DNA from 3 places in the Burkholderia plantarii genome. Region 3 is predicted to be linked to each of the others. Evidence: predicted binding sites of a transcription regulator. Region 3 holds the regulator's gene; each other region holds the start of a gene.
The links. Region 3 encodes FNR, which switches genes on or off when oxygen is low (the NO sensors DNR and NnrR bind a similar motif). Its sites were predicted from a motif close to TTGATNNNNATCAA; they were not measured.

Region 1: the regulator FNR is predicted to act here: its motif matches at 3,821-3,834, upstream of paaA (1,2-phenylacetyl-CoA epoxidase subunit PaaA).
Region 2: the regulator FNR is predicted to act here: its motif matches at 2,865-2,878, upstream of bpln_RS07870 (KamA family radical SAM protein).

What each region holds. Positions count from the first base shown of each region.
Region 1 is NZ_CP007212.1:281,378-287,247, forward strand. Features, by position in the region: gene paaE (1,2-phenylacetyl-CoA epoxidase subunit PaaE) at 1-1,035, opposite strand, end outside; gene paaD (1,2-phenylacetyl-CoA epoxidase subunit PaaD) at 1,037-1,624, opposite strand; gene paaC (1,2-phenylacetyl-CoA epoxidase subunit PaaC) at 1,663-2,469, opposite strand; gene paaB (1,2-phenylacetyl-CoA epoxidase subunit PaaB) at 2,477-2,761, opposite strand; gene paaA (1,2-phenylacetyl-CoA epoxidase subunit PaaA) at 2,800-3,801, opposite strand; gene bpln_RS01175 (SGNH/GDSL hydrolase family protein) at 3,985-5,274, shown strand; rRNA gene bpln_RS01180 (16S ribosomal RNA) at 5,842-5,870, shown strand, end outside.
Region 2 is NZ_CP007212.1:1,841,235-1,847,104, forward strand. Features, by position in the region: gene bpln_RS07855 (hypothetical protein) at 1-358, opposite strand, end outside; gene bpln_RS07860 (Flp family type IVb pilin) at 827-997, shown strand; gene bpln_RS07865 (aminotransferase-like domain-containing protein) at 1,119-2,561, opposite strand; gene bpln_RS07870 (KamA family radical SAM protein) at 3,007-4,371, shown strand; gene bpln_RS07875 (Ldh family oxidoreductase) at 4,376-5,449, shown strand; gene bpln_RS07880 (branched-chain amino acid aminotransferase) at 5,446-5,870, shown strand, end outside.
Region 3 is NZ_CP007213.1:84,706-90,575, reverse strand. Features, by position in the region: gene epsC (serine O-acetyltransferase EpsC) at 255-1,187, opposite strand; gene bpln_RS18195 (hypothetical protein) at 1,319-1,555, opposite strand; gene bpln_RS18190 (universal stress protein) at 2,007-2,492, shown strand; gene fnr (fumarate/nitrate reduction transcriptional regulator Fnr) at 2,613-3,362, shown strand; gene bpln_RS18180 (LysR family transcriptional regulator ArgP) at 3,513-4,403, opposite strand; gene bpln_RS18175 (LysE/ArgO family amino acid transporter) at 4,507-5,127, shown strand; gene bpln_RS18170 (SDR family oxidoreductase) at 5,190-5,870, opposite strand, start outside.

The DNA.
Region 1 (5,870 bases), on a different replicon from region 3:
GGTCAGCACGAATCCGTCGCGCACTTCCTGTTCCTCCAGCGTGTAATTCTTGTCCATCCGCACCTCGCCTTCCACCACCTTCGCGCGGCAGGTGCAGCAGACGCCGCCCTTGCAGGCATATGGCAGCGCAAGGCCGGCGCGCAGGCCGACGTCGAGCAGGCTCACGCCCTCGTAGGGCAGGCGCAGCTTGCGCGTCTTGCCGTCGAGCACGATCTCGAGCGCGGCGGCCGGCGTCGCTTCGGTGATCTCCACGGCCGGCGCGCCGGCCTGCGGCAGCGGCGTGCCGAAACGCTCGACGTGGATCCGCCCGCGCGCCACGCCGGCCGCGCCGAGCGCCGCCTCGGCCGCGTCCATCATCGGCGCCGGGCCGCAGATGAACGCCTCGTCGATCGAGGCGGCCGGCACCAGCGTGTTCAGGAACGCCGCGCATTTCGGCTGGTCGAGCACGCCGTTGAACAGCTCGACGTCCTGGAGCTCGTCGGACAATACGTGGTAGAGCACGAAGCGCTGCATGAAACGGTTCTTCAGGTCTTCGAGCTGCTCGGCAAACATGATCGAATCGACGCTGCGGTTGCCGTAGATCAGCGTGAACGTGCTGCGCGGCTCGAGTTCGAGCGTGGTGCGTGCGATCGCGAGCACCGGCGTGATACCCGAGCCGCCCGAGAACGCCACGTAGTGCTTGCCGTGCTCGGCGTTCAGGTGCGTGAAGAAGCGGCCGTCCGGCGTCATCACGTCGATCGTGTGGCCGGCCTTCAGCGTGTCGAACGCGAAGTTCGAGAAGCGCCCGCCGCGCACGCGCTTGATGCCGATCCGCAGCTCGCCGTCGCGGTCGTAATCGGTGGTGCCGACGCAGATCGAATACGAGCGGCGGGTTTCCTCGCCGTCGATCTGCGTCTTGAGCGTGACGAACTGGCCCTGCGTGAAGCGGAACTGTTCGCGCAGCTCGGCGGGGACCTCGAACGAGACCGTCACCGCGTCGGCGGTCTCGGGTCGCACGTCGCGGATGCGCAGCGGGTGAAATTGCGGAGTCGCCATGTCAGTAGGGCTTGAAGTAGTCGAAGGGTTCGCGGCAGTCGAGGCAGCGGTACAGCGCCTTGCAGGCGGTCGACGCGAACTGCGCGAGCCGCTCGGTGTGGCGCGAACCGCAGCGCGGGCAGGCCGGGGCGGCGGCCGGCTTCGGCGCGAAGCGGATCACTTTCACGGCGGCGGGCCGGGCCCCGCTCGCGTCGCCGGAAGCCGCCGCGTTGCCGCTCCCGCAGGTACCGACGGGCGGCGCGATGCCGTAGGCGCGCAGCTTCTCGCGCGCGGCCTCGGTGATCCAGTCGGTGGTCCAGGCCGGCGACAGCACCGTGACGATCCGGCAGGGCGGCACGCCGGCGCGGTCGAGCGCGGCGCCGATGTCCTCGGCGATCTGCGACATCGCCGGACAACCGGAGTAGGTCGGCGTGATCACGACCTCGATCGTCGCGTCGGCCGCGCGCCGGATCTCGCGCAGGATGCCGAGCTCGCCGATCGAGACGACCGGGATCTCCGGGTCCGGCACCGTGTCGAGCGCGGCGCGCACGCGCGCGAGTTCGGCATCGGTCAAGGCGGCGGCATCGACGGAAGCGGGCAGCGCGGACATCGTGATTTCTCTCCTGATGAGTGCAGGCGCCGGGGGGGTCACCAGCTCGCGCCCGGATGCTGGCGCGCGAGGCTCTGCATCTGCGCGAGCAGGAAGCCCATGTGCTCGGAATGCTCGCCGTGCCGGCCGGTCGTCACGTAGGCGACCGGCGCCGGCGCGACCAGCGTCGCCTCGGCGAGCGCGGCATCGACGTCGGCGCGCCAGGCCGCCTCGAGCGTGTCGGCCGCCGGCGCGATGCCGGCCGCCGCGACCTCGCGCTCGACCGCGTCGGCCACGAAGCACTCGCGCGTGTAGGGCATCAGGTAGTCGAGCGCGGCCTGCGCCCGGCGGTGCGATTCGTCGGTGCCATCGCCAAAGCGGATCAGCCATTCGCGCGCGTGATGCTCGTGGTAGCGCGTTTCCTTGATCGACTTCGCGGCGATCGCGGCCAGTTGCGGATCGGCCGAGGTTTCGAGCGCCGTCCACAGGTGCAGCATCAGCGTCGCGTAGAGGAAGTTGCGCACGATCGTGACGGCGTAGTCGTTGCTCGCATGTGCGGTGCCGCTCAGCGGTCCGTAGTGCGGCAGCTCGACCAGCGTCAGGTTCGTGAACTCGCGCTCGGTGCGGAAGTACGCGTAGTCGTCCTCGGTCCGGGTCGCGCCGCGCAGCGCGTGTTCGAGGTCGGCCGCATGCGCGTAGAGCAGCCGGGCCTGGCCGATCAGGTCCAGGCTCATGTTGGTCAGCGCGATGTCCTCTTCGAGGATCGGGCCGTGCCCGCACCACTCGGCGTTGCGCTGACCGAGGATCAACGCGGTGTCGGCGAGGCGCAGCACGTAGGACAGATGGGAGGCCGGGGTCGTCGTCATCGCGGGCTCACATGTGGTTGACTTCGTCGGGCAGCGTGTAGAACGTCGGATGGCGGTAGATCTTGTCGCCGGCCGGTTCGAACAGCTCCGCCTTCTCGTTCGGATCGGACGCCGTGATCGCGGCCGACGGCACCACCCAGATGCTCACGCCTTCCTGGCGGCGCGTGTAGACGTCGCGGGCCATGCGCAGCGCCATCGACGCATCGACGGCGTGCAGACTGCCGCAGTGCTTGTGGTCGAGCCCCTGCTTGCTGCGCACGAACACTTCCCAGATCGGCCATTCCTGTTTCATTGCGTTTCTCCTGAATCGAATTCGAAGGGGGGCGGGCGTCAGGCGGCTTGCCGTTCGGCGCGGCCCGCGCGCTTGTCGGCATGGGCGAGCGCGGCCTCGCGGACCCAGGCGCCGTCGTCGTGGGCCTTGACGCGCGTGGCGAGCCGCTCGCGGTTGCAGGGGCCGTCACCGTTGACGACGCGCCAGAATTCGTCCCAGTCGATCGTGCCGTAGTCGTGGTGGCCGCGCGCCTCGTTCCACTTCAGGTCCGGGTCGGGGAACGTCACGCCGAGCACCTTCGCCTGCTCGACCGCCGCGTCGACGAATTTCTGGCGTAGGTCGTCGTTCGAGATCCGCTTGATCCCCCATTTCGCCGACTGGTTGCTGTGGACCGAATTGGCATCGCTCGGGCCGAACATCATCAGCACCGGCCACCACCAGCGGTTCACGGCCTGCTGCACCATCTCGCGCTGCGCCGGCGTGCCGGCCATCATCGCGAGCAGTGCGTCGAAGCCCTGGCGCTGGTGGAACGATTCCTCCTTGCAGATGCGGATCATCGCGCGCGCATAGGGGCCGTAGGTGCAGCGGCAGAGGGGGATCTGGTTCATGATCGCGGCGCCGTCGACGAGCCAGCCGATCACGCCGACGTCGGCCCAGTCCGGTGTCGGGTAGTTGAAGATGCTCGAATACTTGGCCTTGCCGGCGTGCAGCGCGTTGACGAGCGCGTCGCGCGACACGCCGAGCGTCTCGGCCGCGCTATACAGATAGAGCCCGTGGCCGGCCTCATCCTGTACCTTGGCGAGCAGGATCGCCTTGCGCTTCAGGCTCGGCGCGCGCGTGATCCAGTTGCCCTCCGGCAGCATGCCGACGATCTCGGAATGGGCGTGCTGCGAGATCTGGCGGACCAGCGTCTTGCGATAGGCGTCGGGCATCCAGTCCTGCGGCTCGATCTTGCCGTCGGCGGAGATGACTGCGTCGAAGCGCGCCTGTTCGGGCGCGGCGCTGACCGGTTCGCCGGCGGGGGCGGCTTGGCCGGGTAGGTCGAGGGATTGCGTGTACATGGCAAACGTCTCGTGCGGGATGAGGTGGATCAAAGTATAAATCAACCGTCCGGTCGGTTAATTAATTTTTCGAGAAAGGGAAAATCGGCTGGATGGTGGGGAGCGAGGGCCGCTTCGGGCGACCGCGGCGTGGCGTGGATATCGGGCACAATCGGTATCTTTCCCGTCGTGCGCTATCGAATCATGAGTTTTCGTCGTTGTTTGCCGGCCTGGGCCGGATGTCTTGCCTTGTGCCTGTCCGGCGCGGCGCTCGCGGCCAGCGACGCCGCCAGCCCCGGCGGCGCGCCGCACTGGGTGGCGGCATGGGCGAGCGCCCTGCAGCCGATTCCGGCGCTCGCGTCGCCGCCGCCTCTATATAAAGCGCCCGAGGTCACGGACCGCACGCTTCGCCAGATCGTCTATCCGAGCGTCGGCGGCACGCGCGTGCGGCTGCGGATCAGCAACGCCTACGGCCGCACGCCGCTGTCGCTCGGCGCCGTGCGGATCGCCCGGTCGGCGGCGGGTGCCGCCGTGCAGCCTGGCGACGCGGCGCTCGTCACGTTCGGCGGGCGGCGCGAGCTGGTGGTGCCCGCCGGCGAGGAGCGCGACAGCGATCCGGTCGCGCTGCCGGTCGAGGCGGGCGCGCCCTATGCGATCAGCCTGTTTGTGCGCGGCGAGCAGAAGATGACGGCCTGGCACCGCGTGGCGAATCAGGTCAATTACGTGTCGGTACCCGGCGACCACAGTGCTGACGCCGACGGCGACGCGTTCCGGAGCCGCTTCACGCAATCGGCCTGGGTGAGCGAACTGGCAGTAGAGGGGGGCGCGGCCGCGGCCGGCACGATCGCGGCGGTCGGCGATTCGATCACCGACGGCCTGCGTTCGAGCCTCAATCACAACCGCCGCTGGACCGACGGGCTCGATCGCCGGCTCGACGCGGCGGGCGAGCGAGCCTGGAGCGTGGTTAACCTCGGCATCAGCGGCAATCGATTGCTCAGCGATTCGGCATGCTATGGCGTCGCGCTCGAGCGGCGCTTCGATCGCGACGTGCTGGCACGCTCGGGCGTGAAGGCGGCGGTGCTGCTGATCGGCATCAATGACATCAATTTCGCCGCGATGCCGCCGCATGCCGGGCTCGACTGCGACACGCCGCACACGCGTGTCGATGCGCGGATGCTGATCGACGGGTATCGACGCCTGATCGCAAGCGCGCACGCTCACCGGATCGCCCTGTTCGGCGCCACGCTGACGCCGGCGTCGCTGCCGCCGGAGCGCGAGGCGATTCGCATCGAGGTGAACAACTGGATCCGGACCTCGGGCGCATTCGACGGCGTCATCGATTTCGACGCCGCCCTGCGCGATCCGGCGCGCCCGCAGGTGCTGCAGCGCCGTTATGACAGCGGCGACGGCGTTCACCCGAGCGACGCCGGCTACGCGGCGATGGCCGACGCCGTGCCGATCGAGCGGTTGGTGGCTGCCGCGAAGCGATACTAATGGTTGGGGGAAACGCCGGCGCGAGCGGGCGTGAAGGAACGCTGCGGGGATGAAAAATCGGGCGTCGCGATGGCGCCCGAAATTTTTTAACGATTTTCTTAAAAATGGCTTGCGTGATGGGCTCGGGCTGCTTAGAATCACGCCTCTTTCGCGCTAACGGAAACGCGGCGCGGAAGGGGAAGCCAGGCAGGACGAACGCAGCGCCGAATGTTGGCCGCGTGTTGGTGTTGCCGGAGGTAAATGATCAACAAAGCAGGTTGATCGCAGCGTGAAAAAAGTAGTTGACGCGCTGCGAAACGTTGATCATAATCTCGCTTCTCTGCTGCTGACAACGCAGCGCTGCTGGGAAGGCCAGAAAGTCCGGTCGGTTCAGCGGAAATGCTCTTTAAAAATTAACAGCCGATAAGTGTGGACGCTTGATCGACGCGGTCCTGATCTTTGGATCAGGTCAGCAAAAGTATCAAGAGTCTCACACAAAAGTAAGTCAGGTTTGTGAAGCAATTCATAACCTGTCAGCTTTGAGTGAGCGACCGGTTCTTAACGGAACCGAAAACAGTAACAGGAATTGAACTGAAGAGTTTGATCCTGGCTCAGAT
Region 2 (5,870 bases), on a different replicon from region 3:
GGACGTAGAAGCCGAGATCGCCGACCACGCGGAAATCGACGTCGCGCAGCAGCGTGATCGAGCCGTTCTGACCGGAGTCGCGCAGCGTGACGGGGCGCGGCTGCGCGAGCCGGATCGCCGCGAGCGAGGGGACCGTGCGCGCTGCCTGCTGCTCGCGCTGCAATTGCACGGCCTTGTCGCGTTCGAGCTTCGGGACCGTGCCGCCGGCATCGGTGCCGGCATGGGCCGCCGGGTCCGCGCAGCCGGCACCGCACAGCGACGCGGCGAGCACCAGCAGGGCCGGCATCCGCGCCAGCCCGTGCCATGGGCGCACGCGAGCGAGGCGCGTGCCGCCGGCACGCGACGCGATTTTCCGCATGTTGGTCGTCTCCCTGTCGTTCGGGCCATGGCGCGGCAGGCTCGCCGGCCCGAGGTGTCGTGGCGTTCGACTTGTCTGACTGTCATTTTGAAGTCTGGCATAGGCCGCGTAGAGAAGCGGCACCAAACAGCGGGGCGCTCTGCTGCGACGCGGCGGAACGCGATGGCCAAGCGAGGCGCGGGCGACGCCGCGCGTCGATTCAAACGCGCCGATTCAAACGGACGTATGAGTGAAACCGCGCGCACGCGCCGTGTAGTGGTGGGACCAGTCCGTCTCCTTTGCGCTTGAATTGCGCCGATTTCGCGCTTTGTCTGGCTTTCATCGGATAAGTGCCGGATGGGATGCTCAGGATTCCGTTGTATCGGTGCCAAGCGAGCAAAATACCGGCGCGCGAGAATTTTCTCGACATTTATGCGAGGTATGATGGCCACATAAATTAAGTCGATTACGGACTACGGGGTTGAAAGAATGAAGGTTTTGTTGGGGCGTTTCCTTGCCGAAGAAGCAGGGACGACCGCGATCGAATACGGGTTGATCGTGGGTGCGATCGCAGGTGTGGCCGGGTATGTCGCCACGGATCTCAGTAACAATGTCAGCCAGGCGTTCAGTTTCGCCGCCAGTTTCTTTCATCAGTTTTAAAGGACCGGGCACCGCTCGCGCCGTGTCCTGATCCATACGGCCCGCGCGAATCGCGCCGCGGGCGGCGAGCGTGCCGACAGCCGGTGCGCCGCCGGGCACGCACGCGAGTCGCGCCGGGCTCTCAGGTCTCGGTGCTCAGTTGCGCGAGCGTCTTCAAGGCGGCATCGATCTTCGCGTCGAACGGCATGCCCGCGCTGAGCCGCAGGCAGTTGCTGAACTTGTTCGTGTTCGAGAAGATCGAGCCCGGACAGATGCGGATACCTTTGTCGAGCGCCTTGTCGAACAGCCGGTCGGTGTTCAGCTCGTCGGGCAGCGTGACCCAGAGCAGCAGGCCGGCGCCCGGCTGCGTCACGGTGGTACCGGCCGGGAAATGGCGCAGCACCGCGTCGACCACCTGCGCGCGCTGATCCTTGAGCAGCCGGTTCATGCGCCGCATGTGCCGGTTGAAGGTGCCGCCCGACGTGAAGTCGGCCACCACCAGCTGGGACATCTCCTCGCGATGGCGCGATACCGCGTACATCAGCATCTTGATCCGGTTCTGCCACTTTCCGCCGATCAGCCAGCCCACTCGCGAGCCGGGCGACAGCGACTTGTTGAACGAATTGCAGTAGATGACGTTGCCGCTCTGGTCCCAGGCCTTGATCGGCTTGGTGCTGGCCGGGCTCGGCAGGAACGCGCCGTAGGTGTCGTCCTCGATGATGGCCACGTGGTGTTTCTCGCACAGCGCCACCATCCGTTGCTTGGCCGCATCCGACATCACGCTGCCGAGCGGATTCTGCACCGACGGCATGCAGACCACGGCATGGATGCTGCCCATGTGGTTGATCGCGAACTCGAGCGCGCTGACCGAGATGCCGGTCTGCGGATCGGTGGGGATCTCGATGGCCCGCAGCCCCAGTGACTCGATGATCTGCAAGATACCGAAATAACACGGCGACTCGATCGCGACGATGTCGCCCGGCCCGGTGACGGCGCGCAGCGCGAGGGACAGCGCCTCGCTGCAGCCGTGCGTGACCAGCACCGTGTCCGCATCGATATGCAGGCCGCGCGTGAGCGAGGTGCGCGCGATCGCCTCGCGCAACTTGCGCACGCCGTCGGTCTCGGGGCCGGAATCGTAAAGGCTCGGCCGCGCGCGCAGGATGCGCAGCATGGTGTCGCGAAGCGCCGCGCCCGGATAGAGGGACGGCGCGCACACGGCCCCGGCCAGGTCGATTTTCGGCTGGCGCTGCTGGCCGCGCGCGAGCGTGACCGAAATGCGTTCGTGAACCCCCACGTAATCGGCCGGATCGATCCGCTCGGCGGGCGCTTCCATGCGGCTTTCCTGCTGGACCGGAACCGGCACCTTGATCGGTTTGCGCGAGCGGACGAAGTAGCCGGTTCTCGGTTTCGCTTCCACATAACCCTGCATCTCGAGCACACGGCACGCTTCCACCGCCGTGGAAATCGACACGTGATGCAGCGCCATCAATTCCCGCAAGGACGGCAGTCGCTCACCTTCCGCGAGAAACCCGTTTTCGATGGCCTTCGCGTAGTGCTCCGCGAGCAAACGATATTTCGTGTGCATTTTTCTTGTACTAAAGACCGGTATAGATCCGGAAAATTATACCAGTACAGGGATGCAGAATCGGCAACTAAGCCGGTGAATTTTTCATATTTTTGTGCGTGTTCAGTGATGAACAAATACACGAAGATGTCGATCGTTCGAAACCAAAAGAAATAAATCCGATTTTTCGATGCGAATCGATTTCGGATGCGAGCGGCAATTTACCGAGGGCATTTCTTTAACCTTTCATTGCGGTAAGCCGGGATTGGCCGGCAACGCCGTGATGCCAGCGCCGTGAGGCGCGGTCGGTTGCCGTGTGCATATTCGATGCACGTCAAGCGTTCTCCGGGTTGGCCACCCGGCGGACATCGCCCGCCCGTTATCGGCGGATTGGCGATTTGATGTGTTGAGAAACTTGGCGTTTCGGAACATCAGGGAAATTAAGCGATCTTCACCAGGAGAGAATGTGGACGCTGAAAAATTCAAAGCCTATAACGCTAAATCGATTGCGAATTCGCCATACTGGTCGCGAATTCCCGACGAGATTAAAGGCGCGCTCGGATCGATTTCCCGGGTGCTGCCATTCCGGATCAACGAATATGTATTGCGCGAACTGATCGACTGGGATCGGGTGCCCGACGATCCGGTGTTCCGACTGACGTTTCCGCACCCCGGGATGTTGCCGGCGGACGATTATCGACGCTTGCGCGAATTGCTCGCGGACGGCGCGGACCCGGCCGCCGGCGCGCGTTATATCGACATGCTGCGGCATCGCATGAATCCGCATCCGGCCGGGCAGATGACGCACAACGTGCCGATGCTCGACGGCCGGCCGCTGCCGGGGCTGCAGCACAAGTACGCCGAAACCGTGCTGTTCTTCCCGGCGGCGGGGCAGACCTGCCACGCGTACTGCTCGTTCTGCTTTCGCTGGCCGCAGTTCATCGGCGCCGAGGACATGAAGTTCAACGCGCGCGAGTCGGACGAGCTGAGCCGCTATCTGCGGCTGCATCCGGAAGTCACCGACGTGCTGATCACGGGCGGCGATCCGATGGTGATGAACGCCGAATCGCTGGCCGGCTACATCGAGCCGCTGCTGGCCATCCCGCATCTGCAGAACATCCGCATCGGCACCAAGTCGGTCGCCTACTGGCCGCAGCGCTTCGTGACCGACAAGGACGCCGACGCCGTGCTGCGGCTGTTCGAGCGCGTCGTCGCGCACGGCAAGAACCTGTCGGTCATGGCGCACTACAACCATCCGGCCGAGTTGCGCCCGGAGATCGCCCGGCGCGCCGTGAAGCGGATCATCGGGACCGGCGCGACGGTCCGGATGCAGTCGCCGATCGTGCGCCACATCAACGATTCGGCCGAGACCTGGCAGGAGCTGTGGACCACCGGCGTGCGGCTCGGCGCGATTCCGTACTACATGTTCGTCGAACGCGATACCGGGCCGCAGCGCTATTTCGAGCTGCCGCTCGTCGAGGCGTACGATATCTTCAGGACTGCGTATCAGCGTGTGTCGGGACTGTCGCGCACGGTGCGCGGCCCGTCGATGAGCACGCTGTACGGCAAGGTGCTGGTGGACGGCGTCGTCACGCTCGGCGGCGAGAAGGTGTTCGCGCTGCAGTTCCTGCAGGCGCGCGATCCCGACTGGGTGCGCCGGCCGTTCTTCGCGAAGTTCGATCCGCAGGCCGTCTGGTTCGATGAATTGCAGCCGGCGTTCGGCGAGCCCGCGTTCTTCTTCCAGACCGGCGCCGGCGAGCCGCGCGTGCGCGAGCCGATCTACCTGACGCGCGCCGACGCGGCCGAATCCTCCCTCACGCTTGCGAGCTGACGACATGAACAACCTGGTCCAGGCGGAACGACTCCGCCAACTCTGCGAGGCGGCCGCGCTGCGTCGCGGCCTGAGCGCGACCCACGCGAGGTGGTTCGCGGACGGCCTGATCCGCACCTCGCTGATGGGCATCGACACGCATGGCGTGCGGCTGCTGCCGCTCTACCTGCGCGAACTCGACGAAGGGCGCAGCAATCCCGAACCGGCGCTGCGCACCGTGCGGCGCTTTCACGGCACGGCGCTCCTCGACGCCGACGCCGCGCCGGGCGTGGTGGCCGGCAGCCACGCGGCACGCCTCGCGAGCGAACTGGCGCGCGAGTGCGGGGTGGGCGTGGTGGCGGTGGCGAACTCGAATCACTTCGGCGCCGCGTCGGTGTACGGCGAATGGATCGCCTCGCAAGGGCTGGTCGGCATCGTGACGACCAGTGCCGCGGCGCGCATGGCGCCGTTCAACGCCACGCGCGCGATGTTCGGCACCAATCCGATCTGCTTCGCCGCGCCGGCCCGCGACGGCGACCTGTACCTGCTCGACATGGCCACCAGCCAGATCTCGTACTCGCAGGTCAAGCACTTCCGCCGCAACGGCATGGCGCTGCCGTCGGGCTGGGCGCTCGACGCCGCAGGCCAGCCGGTGACCGACCCGGCGCAGGTGGTCTCGCTCGCGACGCTCGGCGGCTACAAGGGGCAGGGGCTCGCGATGATGGTGCAGATCCTCAGCTGCCTGCTCGCCGCGATGCCGCTCGATCACGCGCTGACGCATCTCGACGCCGAGCCCTACGACCGCGGCCGCGAGATCGGCCACTGCCTGATCGCGATCGATCCGGCGCGCTTCGGCCCGCTCGACGGCTTCACCGCCGGCGTGTCCGCGCTGATGCAGGCGATCCGCGAGACGCCCGCCGTGGACGGCGAGCGCGTGCTGGTCGCGGGCGACCCGCAGAAGGCCTCGATCGCGCACCGCACCGAGCACGGCGTCCCGCTGAACGACGACGAATGGCGCGGCCTGCAGGCCGAAGCCGAACGTCTCGGCCTCGGGCATCTCTTTTCGACCGATCACATGCAGCACAAGGAGACCGCATGACACCCCCCAAAAACCTGCCGTTCGACCAGCGCGACGGCCAGATCTGGTTCGACGGCGAATTCGTCGAGTGGAAGAGCGCGAAGATCCACGTGCTCACGCATGGCCTGCATTACGCGAGCTGCGTCTACGAGGGCGAGCGCGTCTACGCGGGGCAGGTGTTCCGGCTGCGCGAGCACACCGAGCGGCTCTATCGCTCCGCGCACACGCTCGACTTCGCGCTGCCGTACACGCCCGAGCAGATCGAGGCGGCCACCGCCGAGCTGATCGAGCGCAACGGCATCGTCGAGGGCTACGTGCGCCCGGTGGCGTGGCGCGGCTCGGAACAGATCTCGACCTCGGCGCGCGCGAGCCGCATCCACGTCGCGATCGCCTGCTGGAGCTGGCCGAGCTACTTCGATCCGGAGGCGAAAAAGCGCGGCAT
Region 3 (5,870 bases):
CCGCTTCGTTGTCCGTTTCGATGCGGCTGCGTAGCACCATCCCGCTTCGGCCATGCATACCGGAGCGAGACAGCCCGTCAGTTATCCGAACGATCCGGATCGAATCCGCAACGCCTCGGCGGCATTGCATCGCCGTCATTTTCAATCGACGTCCACCGCCTCCCGAAAAACCTCACCTTTGCGGCGGCTGGCCGGCTGCCGGCATGCGTTGCGCTCACATGCCGGCTTCGCGGGGCAAGCCCCGCGGCCCGGCCTCACGCGCCGCCGTCGCGCCCCGTGCGTTCGCCCTCGCGCACCTTGCCCTGCGCGACGCTGCTGCCCGCCGGCACGCTGTGCGTGAGCCAGACGTTGCCGCCGATCACCGAGCCCTGCCCGATCGTCACGCGGCCCAGAATCGTCGCGCCGGCGTAGATCACCACGTCGTCCTCGACGATCGGATGCCGCGCGTTGCCCTTCACGAGCGCGCCGTCGCCATCGGCCGGGAAGCTCTTCGCGCCGAGCGTGACGTGCTGGTAGACGCGCACCCGCTCGCCGATGATCGCGGTCTCGCCGATCACCACGCCGGTGCCGTGGTCGATGAAGAAGCTCGGGCCGATCGTGGCGCCCGGATGGATGTCGATGCCGGTGGCCGAATGCGCGATCTCGTTGATGAAGCGCGCGAGCAGCGGCACGCCGAGCCGGTGCAGCGCATGCGCGAGGCGGTGGTGCATCATCGCCAGCACGCCGGGATAGCAGAGCAGGATCTCGGTGATGTGCTGCGCGGCCGGATCGCCCGCGTAGGCGGCCTGGATGTCGCTGACGAGCAGCGCGCGGATCGCCGGCAGCTGCCGGCCGAACGTGCGCGCGATTTCGAACGCGCGTTCGTCGAGTTCGGTGAAGCCGGTGTCCGCGTACTCGGGCAGGAACCGCAGCGCGCGGCGCACCTGTTCGTGCAGCACGCGCAGCGTGGCTTCCAGCGTGTGGCCGACGTAGAAATCGACGCTCTCGTCGGTCAGGTCGGGCGCGCCGTAATGAGTGGGAAACAGCGAGGCGCGCAGGCCGGTCACGAACTTGCAGATGGCGTCGCGCGAGGGCAGCTCGCGGATGCCGCGCGGGTGGCGCGTGCGGTGCAGGGTTTCGCGCGACTCGCGCAGTTCGGCGACGATCTGTTCAAGGCCCCAGGAGCGGCCGGCGGACGAATTCGACATGGCAGGGGAAGCCGGCCATGCGGAAACCCCACGGCCGTGCTGGAAGAATGAAGGATGACGAAGGCGACAAGATTACCGCGTTTTGTATACGCACGCGAAATGCCGCCCCGCAACGCCGCCCCTGCCGGCGCCTACACCGTCACGCTGCTCGCGTCGATCCAGCGAACGGCCCAGTCGCGCGCATGCGCGACCGCCTCGCCTTCTTCGCAGAAATGGAGATCGGATGGGAAAAATCGATTCGCGACCAGCTCGCCGTCGCTCGATCGGGAGATGACCACGTAGGGTTGGAACGAACCGTCGCCGGCGCGGGCCGGCGCGCAATTCAGAAGATAGCCGCGATGGGTGAATGCCGTTGTCGTCGAATGCATGAGTCCGCCCCAGCTTGTGTCCCTTGTGTTGTTCTTCACTACCACCGTCTAAGGGTGCCGCGGTGCCCGTTGCGGGCAGAAGCAGCACGGCGGGCCGAGGCCGCCGTGCCCATCTCGTAGCGCATCATACTCTGTCGTTTCACTGTCTTCTACCTGAAATAAATCCTCTCGGGATGCAGGCGCCGCTCGCCGTTCCACCATGCGGCAGGCAGCCGGGGATGGGGTTTTCACGGATCGCGGCGAGCCGGACACGAGGTCCGGCGTCCGCTGTTCGACCCGTGCGGCAACCACGTCCGGACGGCACCGGGCGGAGCCAGGGTGCGACATGATTGCACGGCGGCCCCGCGACGCTGCAAATCGCGAACCGATCGTATAACCTCCCCCGCAGCATCCTTCTCAACGGCATCCGGAGTCGCCGGAGCGCCTTCATCCACCGCACCAGGGAGCCCTCATGTACCAGCGCATCTTCGTAGCAGTCGACGGCAGTGAAACGTCGCGTCACGCGTTCGATGCGGCCCTTGCCCTCTCGCAGTCCGAACACGCGACGCTGCGCGCGTTCTATGCGGTCGAGAACGCGGCCATCTACTACAACGTGCCGGGCTACGACCCGTCCGTGCTGCGCGAGCAGCTCGTGGCGCAGGGCAGCGACCTCACGCGCGACTTCGCGCAGCGCATGCAGGACGCCGGCGTGACGGGCGACGTGCTGACCGGCGAAGCCGCCACGCTCGCGGACGTGTCGTCGCTGATCCTCGAGGCGGCCACCGAATACGGCGCCGACCTGCTCGTGCTCGGCACCCACGGCCGGCGCGGATTCAAACGCCTAATGCTCGGCAGCATCGCCGAGCAATGCGTCCGACAGGCTTGTCTGCCGGTGCTTTTGATCCCTTCTGCGGCATCGCATTCAAACGAAGAGGCGGAAAAAACTAAGGAAAGCTGATCACATTGCCATGGCGCAAAACGCGACGCATTCCGCGTCGCGGCGTTTTGCCGCTCAACTCATGGAAAACCCGGTGGGACAATAGTCACCATTGCTTCTTCATAAGTGTGAGTACGCATCATGTTGATTCCTCTCCCCCAACGTTCCTCCCGCCCGGTCCGCTCCTCCAGCTCCTGGGCTCCCCATCCCGCCGCGCATTGCTCCACCTGTTCGATGCGGCACCTCTGCATGCCCCAAGGCCTCAATACCGAGGCCGTCGAGCGCCTCGAGTCGGTGATCTGCGCGGCGCGCCCCGTGCGCCGCGGCGAAGCGCTGTTCCGTGAAGGCGACGAGTTCGACAACCTCTACGCGGTGCGTTCCGGTTCGATCAAGACCATCGCCACGCGCCAGGACGGCCGCGAGCAGGTAGCGGGCCTTCACCTGGCCGGCGAGGCGCTCGGCTTCGACGGCATCTGCGACAGCCACCATCCGCGCACCGCCGTCGCGCTCGAGGACAGCACCGTCTGCGTGATTCCCTACGGCTCGCTGCGCTCGCTGTGCTCCGAGGCCAGCACGCTGCAGGCACGCGTGCTGAAGCTGATGAGCGAGCAGATCGTGCGCGAGACCACGCAGGCCATCCTGCTCGGGTCGCTGAACGCCGACGAGCGCGTCGCCTCGTTCCTGCTCGACGTCTCGGCTCGCTACATGGTGCGCGGTTATTCGGCCACCGAGTTCAATCTGCGCATGACGCGCGAGGACATCGGCAGCTATCTGGGCATCACGCTCGAAACGGTCAGCCGCACGCTGTCGAAGTTCCAGCGGCAGGGCCTGCTCGTCATGCAGGGTCGCGTGGTTCGCGTGCTCGATTTCGACGGACTGCGCGCGATCTGATGGTTCCGTTAGCCAAGGGTCCGATGCGCGGCTCGATCCCGCCTTCGAATCAAGACCCCACTGCCACTCCCCATCGAGGCCCGACGCCTGTCGGCCCTGCGATCACAAAAGGCGCCTCCTGAGGCGCCTTTGTTTTTGGGTGCGTCGCGTTCAATCGAGCCACTGCGCGGCGCTCGTCTTCAGCACGCGGCTGAACTCGTCGAGCCAGCCGATCGACAGCCGCCAGCTCTGCCAGTAGAGCTCGATGTCGATGCTGCGCCCCTCCGACAGGTCCACCATCTCGCCCGAGGCGACCTGCCGCTCGATCATGCGAACCGGGCACATCCCCCAGCCGAGTCCCGTCTCGCAGGCGCGCAAATAGCCGGCCACGTGCGGAATCCAGTGCTTCGGCGGGTCGAGGTCGGTGCGCGTCGCGCGCCGGATGAAGCGCATCTGCAGGCTGTCCTTCGGGCTGAACATCACGCACGGCGCGCGCCGCAACGCCTCGCGCGTGAGGCCGTCGGCGAAATAGCGCGCCTGGAACGCCGGCGAACAGACCGCGTGATAGCGAATCCGGCCGAGCCGCGTCGAGCGGCAGCCCTGGATCGGTTCGGCCTGCGCGGTGATCGCGCCCTGCACGCTGCCGTCGCGAATCCGCTCGGCCGTGTAGTCCTGGTCGTCGATCACGAGGTCGAGCAGCGTGCCGCTCTGCGCGCAGAACGGCGCGACCGCGTCGACGAACCAGGTGGCCACGCTGTCGTCGTTCACGGCGATCCGCAGCGTCGGCCACGCCCCCACCGCGCCGGGCAGATGCGGCACCTGCCCGGACAGCTCGGCCTCGAGCAGCTGCACGCGCTCGGTATGCCGGCACAGCAGCGCACCCGAGGTGGTCGCCACGCACGGCTGCCCGCGCTTGACGAGCACGCTGCCGACGCGTTCCTCGAGCAGCTTGATGCGTTGTGAGACCGCCGACGGCGACACGTTGAGGTCCTTCGCCGCGCGTTCGAACGATCCGTGCCGGATCACCGCGGACAGCGCCTCCAGCAGCGCGTAGTCGAGCATTCAGTTTTCCTTCATTGAGATTAGGGAATTTAGCTTTTCTTATGCCAATCGAACCCGCAGACTAGCCGCATACGTCGCCCAAGTCCACCGTCCCCCAAATTTCATGAACTGGATCGCCTTCACTCACGGCGCCGCGCTCTGCGCGTCGCTGATCGTCACCATCGGCGCGCAGAACGCCTTCGTGCTGCGCCAGGGCATCATGCGCTCGCATATCGGCAAGATCGTCGTGCTCTGCGCGCTGTCCGACATGCTGCTGATCGCCGTCGGCGTGGGCGGCGCCTCGGCGCTGGTCGAGCGCTACCCCACCTTCATCCACGTCGTGCTCTACATCGGCCTCGCCTATCTGGCGTGGTTCGGCCTGAGCGCGCTGCTGCGCGCGCTGAAGCCCGGCCACGCCACGCTCGACGCCGCCTCGGGCCAGGTGGCGCCGCCCGCGCAGCGCGCGCTGCCGATCGTGATGATGACGCTCGCCTTCACCTGGCTCAATCCGCACGTCTACCTCGACACCTTTCTGCTGATCGGCACGGCCGGCGCGCGCGAGCCGGCCGGCGCGCGCGTGGCGTTCGCGATCGGCGCGATGACAGTCAGCGTGCTGTGGTTCATCGGCCTCGGCTACGGCGCGCGGCTGCTCGCGCCGCTGTTTCGCAAGGCGGTGGCGTGGCGCCTGCTGGACGGCGCGGTGGGCAGCATGGTGCTTTGTCTCGCGGCCACCCAGCTGCGTTGACGTTGCGGTGACGTTGCGTCGAGCGCGTGGCTGCCGGGCCGCCGTCTGCCGCGCCCGGCGCGTTACAGCGCGCGGACGATGCCGCCGTCCACGCGCAGGTTCTGCCCGGTGATGTAGCCGGCGCCGTCCGACAGCAGGAACGCGACCGTCTTCGCGACCTCCCGGGTCCGGCCGAAGCGCCCGGCCGGAATCCGTGCCACGACCTCGGGCGTGGCAGGCCAGCTGTCGATGAAGCCCGGCAGCACCGAGTTGATCCGGATTCCTTCGCTTGCGTAGCGCTCCGCATAGAGCCGCGTGTAGGCGCTCAGCGCCGCGCGTAGCGTCGACGACACCGGCATCGCCGGCTCCGGCGCATCGGCCGCGAAGCTCGAGATGTTGACCACCGCGCCGCCGCCCTGCGCCAGGAACACCGGCGTCACGCGCCGCAGCACGCGCGCGACGCTGAGCACGATCAGGTCGAGCCCGAGATGCCATTGCCCGTCGTCGATCGCGAGCAACTCGCCCTTGGGCGGATGGCCGGTGTTGTTGACCACCGCGTCGATGCGGCCGTAGCGTTCGAGCGTGCCGGCCACCAGCCGATCGACGTCGGCGTCCTCGGTGACCGAGCCCGAGATGCCGAAGCCGCCCAGTTCCGCGGCGAGACGCTCGGCGCTGCCCGATGGCGACATCAGCGCGACGCGATAGCCGTTCGCGGCCAGTTCGGTCGCGATGGCCGCGCCCATGCCCTTGCCCGCCGCCGTGAC